2 regions of the Aeromonas genomosp. paramedia genome follow, and region 1 is predicted to be linked to the other one. Evidence: predicted binding sites of a transcription regulator. Region 1 holds the regulator's gene; the other holds the start of a gene.
The links. The regulator NrdR, encoded in region 1, represses ribonucleotide reductase genes. The targets are predictions, from matches to a motif close to CACNNTATANNGTG.
Positions count from the first base shown of each region.

Region 2: a site for NrdR is predicted at 2,052-2,065, ahead of nrdA (class 1a ribonucleoside-diphosphate reductase subunit alpha). Genes of this name have one in related genera too.

Region 1 is NZ_JAAROG010000003.1:108,628-112,810, reverse strand. Features, by position in the region: gene HB860_RS02975 (riboflavin synthase) at 1-542, opposite strand, end outside; gene ribD (bifunctional diaminohydroxyphosphoribosylaminopyrimidine deaminase/5-amino-6-(5-phosphoribosylamino)uracil reductase RibD) at 598-1,707, opposite strand; gene nrdR (transcriptional regulator NrdR) at 1,883-2,332, opposite strand; gene HB860_RS02960 (hypothetical protein) at 2,479-2,907, opposite strand; gene glyA (serine hydroxymethyltransferase) at 3,015-4,183, opposite strand, start outside.
Region 2 is NZ_JAAROG010000011.1:123,943-128,125, forward strand. Features, by position in the region: gene ubiG (bifunctional 2-polyprenyl-6-hydroxyphenol methylase/3-demethylubiquinol 3-O-methyltransferase UbiG) at 95-811, shown strand; gene HB860_RS07085 (HAD family hydrolase) at 811-1,494, shown strand; gene nrdA (class 1a ribonucleoside-diphosphate reductase subunit alpha) at 2,163-4,183, shown strand, end outside.

The DNA of each region.
Region 1 (4,183 bases):
AGGTTCACCCTGTGGCCCGGTTTCCAGCGGGCTATGGTGGTCTCCTGGACCGTGTGGGGCACAATGGTCAGGCGAAAGAGATCCCCCTGCACGGCGTTGACCGTCAGGCTGATGCCATCCACCGCAATGGACCCCTTCTCGGCGATGTAGCGAGAAAGTTCCTTTGGCGCCTCGATCCAGTACTCGATGGCGCGGCCGCTGCTGGACTTGCTCTTCACCTCGCCGATGCCATCCACGTGACCCGAGACCAGGTGGCCGCCGAGGCGGGAGGTGGGCATCAGCGCCTTCTCGAGGTTCACCGGATCCCCTACCTTGGCCTCGGCAAAGCCGGTGCGAGAGAGCGTCTCAAGGGAGACGTCGGCGGTGTAGCTCTTGTCCCCCAGGGCCACCACGGTCAGGCAGACGCCGTTGGTGGCGATGGAGTCGCCCAGCTTGACGTCGCCAAAGTCCAGGGTCGGCGCGTGGACGGTGAGGGCCATGTCATCCCCTTGGCGGCGCAGGGCGGCCAGGGTGCCCATGGCTTCGATAATTCCGGTAAACATGCAGATCACCTTGCTGATGACGGGGGCAGTGACTGCCCCCTTGAACATTGATAAATCAGGCTATTTTCGCTGTGATGCGAATATCCTGCCCCACCAGACGCACATCCTTGACAGTGAGCTTGGGGGCCTGGAACAGCCGGGTCAACTCCGGCAGGTGGAACAGGCCGCGCCCCTCATCCCCCAACAGCTTGGGAGCCTGATAGAGCACCAGCTCGTCCACCAGCCCCTTGGCCAGCAGGGCGCCGCACAGCCTGGGGCCCGCCTCCACCAGCACAGAGTTGATGTTCTGCTTGGCCAGCAGCATGAAGAGGCTCACCAGATCCAGCTTGCCATCCAGCAGCGGCAGGGTCAGCTGCTGCACCCAGGCAGGCCAGTCCCCGTCGACCTTGTGACGGGCCAGCAGCACAGGGCTCTCGCTCTGGAACAGGGGCAAGTCCGGGGTCAGCCGGTTCTGGGAATCGACGATGACCCGCAGCGGCTGGCGCAGGGTCTCTTTGGGATAAACGGCCTTGACCGAGGCCGGCAGCTCGTCCCAGCGCACGTTGAGGGAGGCGCCGTCGGCCAGCACCGTCTCGGCGCTGGAGAGCACCGCATCGTGGCGGGCACGCAGCCGCTGCACGTCCCGGCGCGCCTCCGGGGAGGTGATCCACTGGCTCTCGCCGCTCGCCATGGCGGTGCGACCGTCGAGGCTGGCGCCGAGCTTGACCGTCACCTGCGGGAAGGCGGTGCGCATCCGCTTGAAGAAGCCGGGGTTCAGCGCCTCGGCCTCGGCGCTGAGCAGGCCGAAGTCGGTCTTGATGCCCGCCTCGGAGAGCATGCGCAGCCCGCGCCCCCCTACCTGGGGATTGGGATCCACCATGGCGGCGACCACCCGGGTCACCCCGGCCTTGATCAGCGCCTCGGCACAGGGAGGGGTGCGACCGTGATGGGAGCAGGGCTCCAGGGTCACATAGGCGGTGGCGCCGCGAGCCTCTTCCCCGGCGGCATGCAGGGCATAGACCTCGGCATGGGGTTCACCGGCACGCTGGTGCCAGCCCTCCCCCACCACCACGCCGGCCTTCACCAGCACGGCGCCCACACAGGGATTGGGGGCCGTGGTGTAACGGCCGCGACGGGCCAGCTCGAGGGCCCGGCTCATCCATTGGTAATCGTCTTGACTAAACATCTGGGCTCCCGTTCAACGCGAGAAAATAGGGGTGCTAACGCAATCCGTGGATGGCTGGCTTATTTCTCCAGCTTGGCGATCTCTTCGCCGCTTCTTGTTACAAACAAGGCGGATGTCCTCGAGTCCTGAGGTAGAGAGGGGTGAAGCGGATATTGCTTTGCTCATCCGACCCTCCTCACTTCTCCAGCTTGGCGATCTCTTCACCGAATTCGCGGATGTCCTCGAAGCTGCGATAGACGGAGGCGAAGCGGATATAGGCCACCTTGTCCAGGCTCTTGAGTTCATCCATCACCAGGTTGCCCACCAGCTGGGACGCGACTTCGCGCTCGCCGGTGGCACGCAGCCGGGATTTGATGTGATTGACCCCCTTTTCGATGGCCTCCATGCTCACCGGCCGCTTCTCCAGGGCCCGCAGTATGCCGGCCCGCAGCTTGTCTTCATTGAAGGGCTCGCGGGAGCCGTTGGACTTGATGACACGGGGCATCACCAGCTCGGCCATCTCGAAGGTGGTGAAGCGCTCGTGGCAGAGCAGGCATTCACGACGGCGGCGCACCTGATGGCCTTCTGCCACCAGACGGGAATCGATCACCTTGGTATCAACCGCACTACAGAAAGGGCAATGCATCGGACCTCCGGCGTTAACGGAAAAGGCACCTGCCCCGCGGGGTCAGGATCTTGGCTGGCCAGTGTAGCACGGCCATCCAAAGCCGGTAAAAGCCCAGAAAAAACAATGCCACCCTAAGGTGGCATTGGGGCTGAAATGGCGCCGGTTCAGTCGTCGTAGGGCAACAGATCCGGATCGCAATCCACATAGTCGGGGGCCGGATCTTGCTCGAATTGCACCGCATCGATATGGGTATGGCCCTGCATCAGCGCCTTGCCCACCCTGTGCATGCCATCCATCACCCGTCCGGCACTGTCCAGAATGATGGGATAGGCGAGATCGGCGGCCTGCATCAGCTGGCAGTGTTCTACTATGCTGCGCACCGTGGGTTTCACGCCACCATGCCCGTACCAGTGCTCGCTATCGAGCTCCGCGAGCTGCGAGAGTGGCACAGCGTGCACCGGCAACCCGCGGCTCAGCCGCACCAGACGGCGCACATCCCAGGCCAGCAGGCCCTCGGGGCTTGGGCGAAAATGATACTGGGCGCGGAGGGCAGAGATGAGTTCCTCATCACTGAGCGCGGTCTGATTTGGCATGGTGCCTCCTCTGTCGGTCGATGAGTACAGCCCTATGGCAAGGCCGGTGCAGAAACAACAATGCCACCCTGGGGTGGCATTGTTTTTATACCAGAGTCTCTGGCGTATCAGGCATAAACCGGGAAACGGCGGCAGATGTCCAGCACCTTCTCGCGAACGGTGGCCAGCACGGCGTCGTTGTCGTGGTTGTCCAGCACGTCGCAGATCCAGTTGGCCAACTGGATGGACTCGGCTTCCTTGAAACCGCGGCGGGTGATGGCCGGGGTACCGATCCGCACACCTGAGGTGACGAACGGGGAGCGCGGGTCATTCGGCACCGAGTTCTTGTTGACGGTGATGTTGGCCTTGCCCAGTGCGGCGTCGGCGTCCTTACCGGTCAGCTCGCGTCCGATGAGGTCAACCAGCATCAGGTGGTTGTCGGTGCCGCCGGAGACGATCTTGTAGCCGCGCTCGATAAAGGTAGCGGCCATGGCCTTGGCGTTCTTCACGACCTGGGCCTGGTAGGTCTTGAACTCTGGCTCCAGCGCTTCCTTGAAGGCCACTGCCTTGCCGGCGATGACGTGCATCAGCGGGCCGCCCTGACCACCCGGGAAGACGGCGGAGTTCAGCTTCTTGTACAGATCTTCGTCGTCGGCGGCGGAGAGGATCAGACCACCGCGCGGACCGGCCAGGGTCTTGTGGGTGGTGGAGGTGACCACGTGGGCGTGGGGCACCGGGTTCGGGTAGACGCCAGCGGCAATCAGACCGGCCACGTGGGCCATGTCGACGAACAGGTAAGCACCGATCTTGTCGGCGATTTCGCGCATGCGGGCCCAGTCGACGATGCCGGAGTAGGCGGAGAAGCCACCTATCATCATCTTCGGCTTGTGCTCGACCGCCAGACGTTCCATCTCGTCATAGTCGATCTTGCCGGACTCATCGATGCCGTAGGGGATGATGTTGTACAGCTTGCCGGAGAAGTTGACCGGGGAGCCGTGGGTCAGGTGACCACCGTGGGCCAGGTTCATGCCCAGCACGGTGTCGCCCGGCTGCAGCAGGGCCATGTAGACGGCGCTGTTGGCCTGGGAGCCGGAGTGCGGCTGCACGTTGGCATAGGTGGCACCAAACAGTTCCTTGGCGCGCTCGATGGCCAGGGTTTCGACCACGTCGACGTACTCGCAACCGCCGTAGTAACGCTTGGCCGGGTAGCCTTCGGCGTACTTGTTGGTCAACTGGGAGCCCTGGGCTTCCATGACGCGGGGGCTGGTGTAGTTCTCAGACGCGATCAGCTCGATAT
Region 2 (4,183 bases), on a different contig from region 1:
TGGTGTGCCCAAGTCCGTCCGTTATAATGCCCGCCAGGACAATAGATTGCGCGCGCCCTGCCCGCTGCGCGCCCTGCCACAGGATCATCAAAAAATGAATAGTGATGCCAATGTCGATCTGACAGAAATCGCCAAATTTGAAGCCATCGCCTCCCGCTGGTGGGACATGGAGGGCGAGTTCAAGCCCCTGCACCAGATCAACCCGGTGCGCCTTGACTGGATCACCGACAAGAGCGGCGGCCTGTTTGGCAAGCGCGTGCTCGACATCGGCTGCGGCGGCGGCATCCTCTCCGAGAGCATGGCCCGCCGGGGTGCTCGCGTGACCGGCATCGACATGGGCAAGGAGCCCCTCGGGGTCGCCCGCCTGCACGCCCTGGAGCAGGGTGTGGAGCTCGAATACCGTCAGATCACCGCAGAAGCTCATGCCGCCGAGGCCCCCGGCCAGTATGATGTGGTCACCTGCATGGAGATGCTGGAGCATGTGCCGGATCCCGCCTCCGTGCTGCGGGCCATCGCCACCCTGGTGCGCCCGGGGGGCAAGGTGTATGTCTCCACCATCAACCGCAACCCGAAAGCCTACCTGATGATGATCCTGGGGGCCGAGTACCTGCTGAAGATGGTGCCCAAGGGCACCCATGATCACAAAAAGTTCATCACCCCCGCCGAGCTGTGTCGCATGGGGGAAGCCGCGGGCCTCTTGGTGCGGGACATGAGCGGGGTGCACTACGCGCCGCTCTCCAACAGCTTCAAGCTCGGCAGGAACGTCGACGTCAACTACATGGTGGCCTTCGTGCGCCCGGAGTCAGTCTGATGAGCACCGACAAGGCGCCCCTGCGCTGCGTGCTGTTCGATCTGGACGGCACCCTGCTCGACACGGCCCCGGATCTCGGCGCCGCCGTCAACCATGTGCTGGTGAGCGAAGGCTTTGCCCCGCTGCCCGAGGCCATCATCCGCCAGACCACCTCCCACGGGGCCCTCGGGCTGCTCAAGGCGGGCCTGGGGGAGGATCTGCTGGAAGAGCTGGGGGCCACGCGCCTTCGCACCGCCCTTCTCGACCATTACGCCGCCAACCTCTGCGTCGGTACCCGTCCCTATGAAGGGATGCTGGATCTCATCGAATGGCTCGATGAGAAGAAGCTGCCCTGGGGCATAGTCACCAACAAGCCGGGCTTTCTCACCGAGCCGCTGCTGGCCGCCCTGCCCGAGCTTGCCAGCTGCGGCGTCACCGTCAGTGCCGACACCCTGCCGGTACGCAAGCCAGACCCCGCCCCCATGTTCTTTGCCTGCGAGCGGCTCGGGGTCGAGGCGAGCCACTGCCTTTATGTAGGGGACCATGTGCGCGACATCGAGGCGGGGCGCAACGCCGGCATGCTTACCGCGGTGGCGGGCTGGGGCTATCTGAGCGATGACGAGGATACCGCCGACTGGGGCGCCGACCTGCACTTTGATACGGTACAGGCTCTGCACCACTGGCTGCGCTACGAGCTGACCTGAGCCAAACCAGCATTGCACTGCATAAACGGTATAAGTGGACCATCGGGGTGCGGATCTGCAGTTCGATGCCGTACGAGGTAGGCCCTGCACCACTGGCTGCGCTACGAGCTGACCTGAGTCATCCCTGCTCTGTATGACGCCATAGATGGATCATCCGGGCAGCTTTAACGCCAAAGGGTTCCCAGATGAGCACGACGTTCACTCACCGGGCCGCACATTGGCAATGACAAGGGGCGCAGATGTGCCCCTTGTTTTGAGAGGATGACAAGTGCGCGCCTGCGGGGACAGGACAGCTTTTGACCCTGGCTGCACAAGGGATAACCAGGCTGAATTTGCTAGTAAAAACACCCCGTTTTCGCAAGCAAAAAAAGTTATTTAAATTTTCCATCTTCGATCATCGGACTTGCATTTGCCGGATCGGACGGATGAAAACCCACTCACTGTGAGCAGTCACTAACTCGAACCCGAACACCCACAATTTATCCACAGCTAATGCGTTATCCACAGATTGCAATGCCGTGCCGACCTCACTATCTTGTAGTTCGAATTTAAAATAACACTATATCTTGTGATTCATGGCGCACTTCGCCCCCAGGCCACCCTCAAGAAGGGAACCCTGGATGCTGGGCGCCATGGTTTTTCGGGAATCAACTAAAGGTCATCAGCCAATGAACTTGTTTGTGACGAAGCGTAACGGCCACAAAGAACCCATCGATCTGGATAAAATTCACCGCGTGCTCGACTGGGCCGCCGAGAAGCTCGACAACGTGTCGGTCTCCCAGGTGGAGCTCAAGTCCCACATCCAGTTCTATGACGGTATCCGTACCGCCGACATCCACGAAACCGTCATCAAGGCCGCTGCTGACCTGATCTCCGAACAGAGCCCGGATTACCAGTACATGGCCGCCCGCCTGGCCATCTTCCACCTGCGCAAGAAGGCCTACGGCCAGTTCGAGCCGCCCCACCTCTACCAGCACGTCGCCCGTCTGGTGGACATGGGCAAGTACGACAAGCACCTGCTGACCGACTATACCCAGGCCGAATTCGAGGAGCTCAACGCCCACCTCGACCACTGGCGTGACATGGACTTCTCCTACGCGGCGGTCAAGCAGCTGGAAGGCAAGTACCTGGTGCAGAACCGCGTCACCGGCGAAATTTACGAGAGCCCGCAGTTCCTCTACATCCTGGTGGCGGCCTGCCTCTTCTCCAAGTATCCAAAAGATACCCGTCTGGACTACATCAAGCGTTTCTACGATGCGGTCTCGACCTTCAAGATCTCCCTGCCCACCCCCATCATGAGCGGCGTGCGCACCCCGACCCGTCAGTTCAGCTCCTGCGTGCTGATCGAGTGCGATGACAGCCTGGATTCCATCAATGCCACCGCCAGCGCCATCGTCCGTTATGTCTCCCAGCGCGCTGGCATCGGCATCAACGCCGGCCGCATCCGTGGTCTGGGCAGCCCCATCCGTGGCGGCGAAGCCTTCCACACCGGCTGCATCCCCTTCTACAAGTACTTCCAGACTGCCGTGAAGTGCTGCTCCCAGGGCGGTGTGCGCGGCGGTGCGGCCACCCTCTTCTACCCCCTGTGGCACACCGAGGTGGAGAGCCTGCTGGTACTGAAGAACAACCGCGGCGTGGAAGAGAACCGGGTCCGTCACATGGACTACGGGGTGCAGATCAACAAGCTGATGTATCAGCGTCTCATCAAGGGCGGCGACATCACATTGTTCTCCCCGTCCGATGCACCTGGCCTGTACGACGCCTTCTTCGCGGATCAGGACAAGTTCGAGCAGCTCTACGTCAAGTACGAGCAGGATCCGTCCATTCGCAAGAAGACCCTCAAGGCGGTGGATCTCTTCTCCCTGATGATGCAGGAGCGCGCCGGCACCGGTCGCATCTACATCCAGAACGTGGATCACTGCAACACCCACAGCCCCTTCGATCCGGCCGTGGCCCCGGTGCGCCAGTCCAACCTCTGCCTCGAGATTGCGCTGCCCACCAAGCCGCTCAACAACGTGGATGACGAAGAGGGCGAGATCGCCCTGTGCACCCTGTCTGCCTTCAACCTGGGTGCCATCGAGAAGCTGGAAGACCTGGAAGAGATGGCGGATCTCGCCGTGCGCGCCCTGGATGCCCTGCTCGACTATCAGGACTACCCGCTCAAGGCCGCGATGAAGGGCAGCATGAACCGCCGCACCCTGGGGATAGGCGTCATCAACTACGCCTACTACCTGGCCAAGAACGGTGCCCGCTACTCCGACGGTTCCGGTCTGGCCCTGACTCACCGCACCTTCGAGGCGATCCAGTACTACCTGCTGAAGGCGTCCGTGCAGCTGGCCCGCGAGTTCGGCCCCTGCCCGGCCTTCAACGAGACCACCTACGCCCAGGGGATCCTGCCCATCGATACCTATAAAAAGGATCTGGATGTGCTGTGCAACGAGCCGCTGCACCTGGACTGGGAAAGCCTGCGTGAAGAGATCAAGACAGTGGGTCTGCGCAACTCCACCCTGACCGCCCTGATGCCGAGCGAGACCTCCAGCCAGATCTCCAACGCCACCAACGGCATAGAGCCGCCCCGTGGTCTGGTGTCGGTCAAGGCCTCCAAGGACGGCATCCTCAAGCAGGTGGTGCCCGAGTACCATCGCCTGAAGGATCAGTACGAACTGCTGTGGAAGCAGCCGAGCGTCGA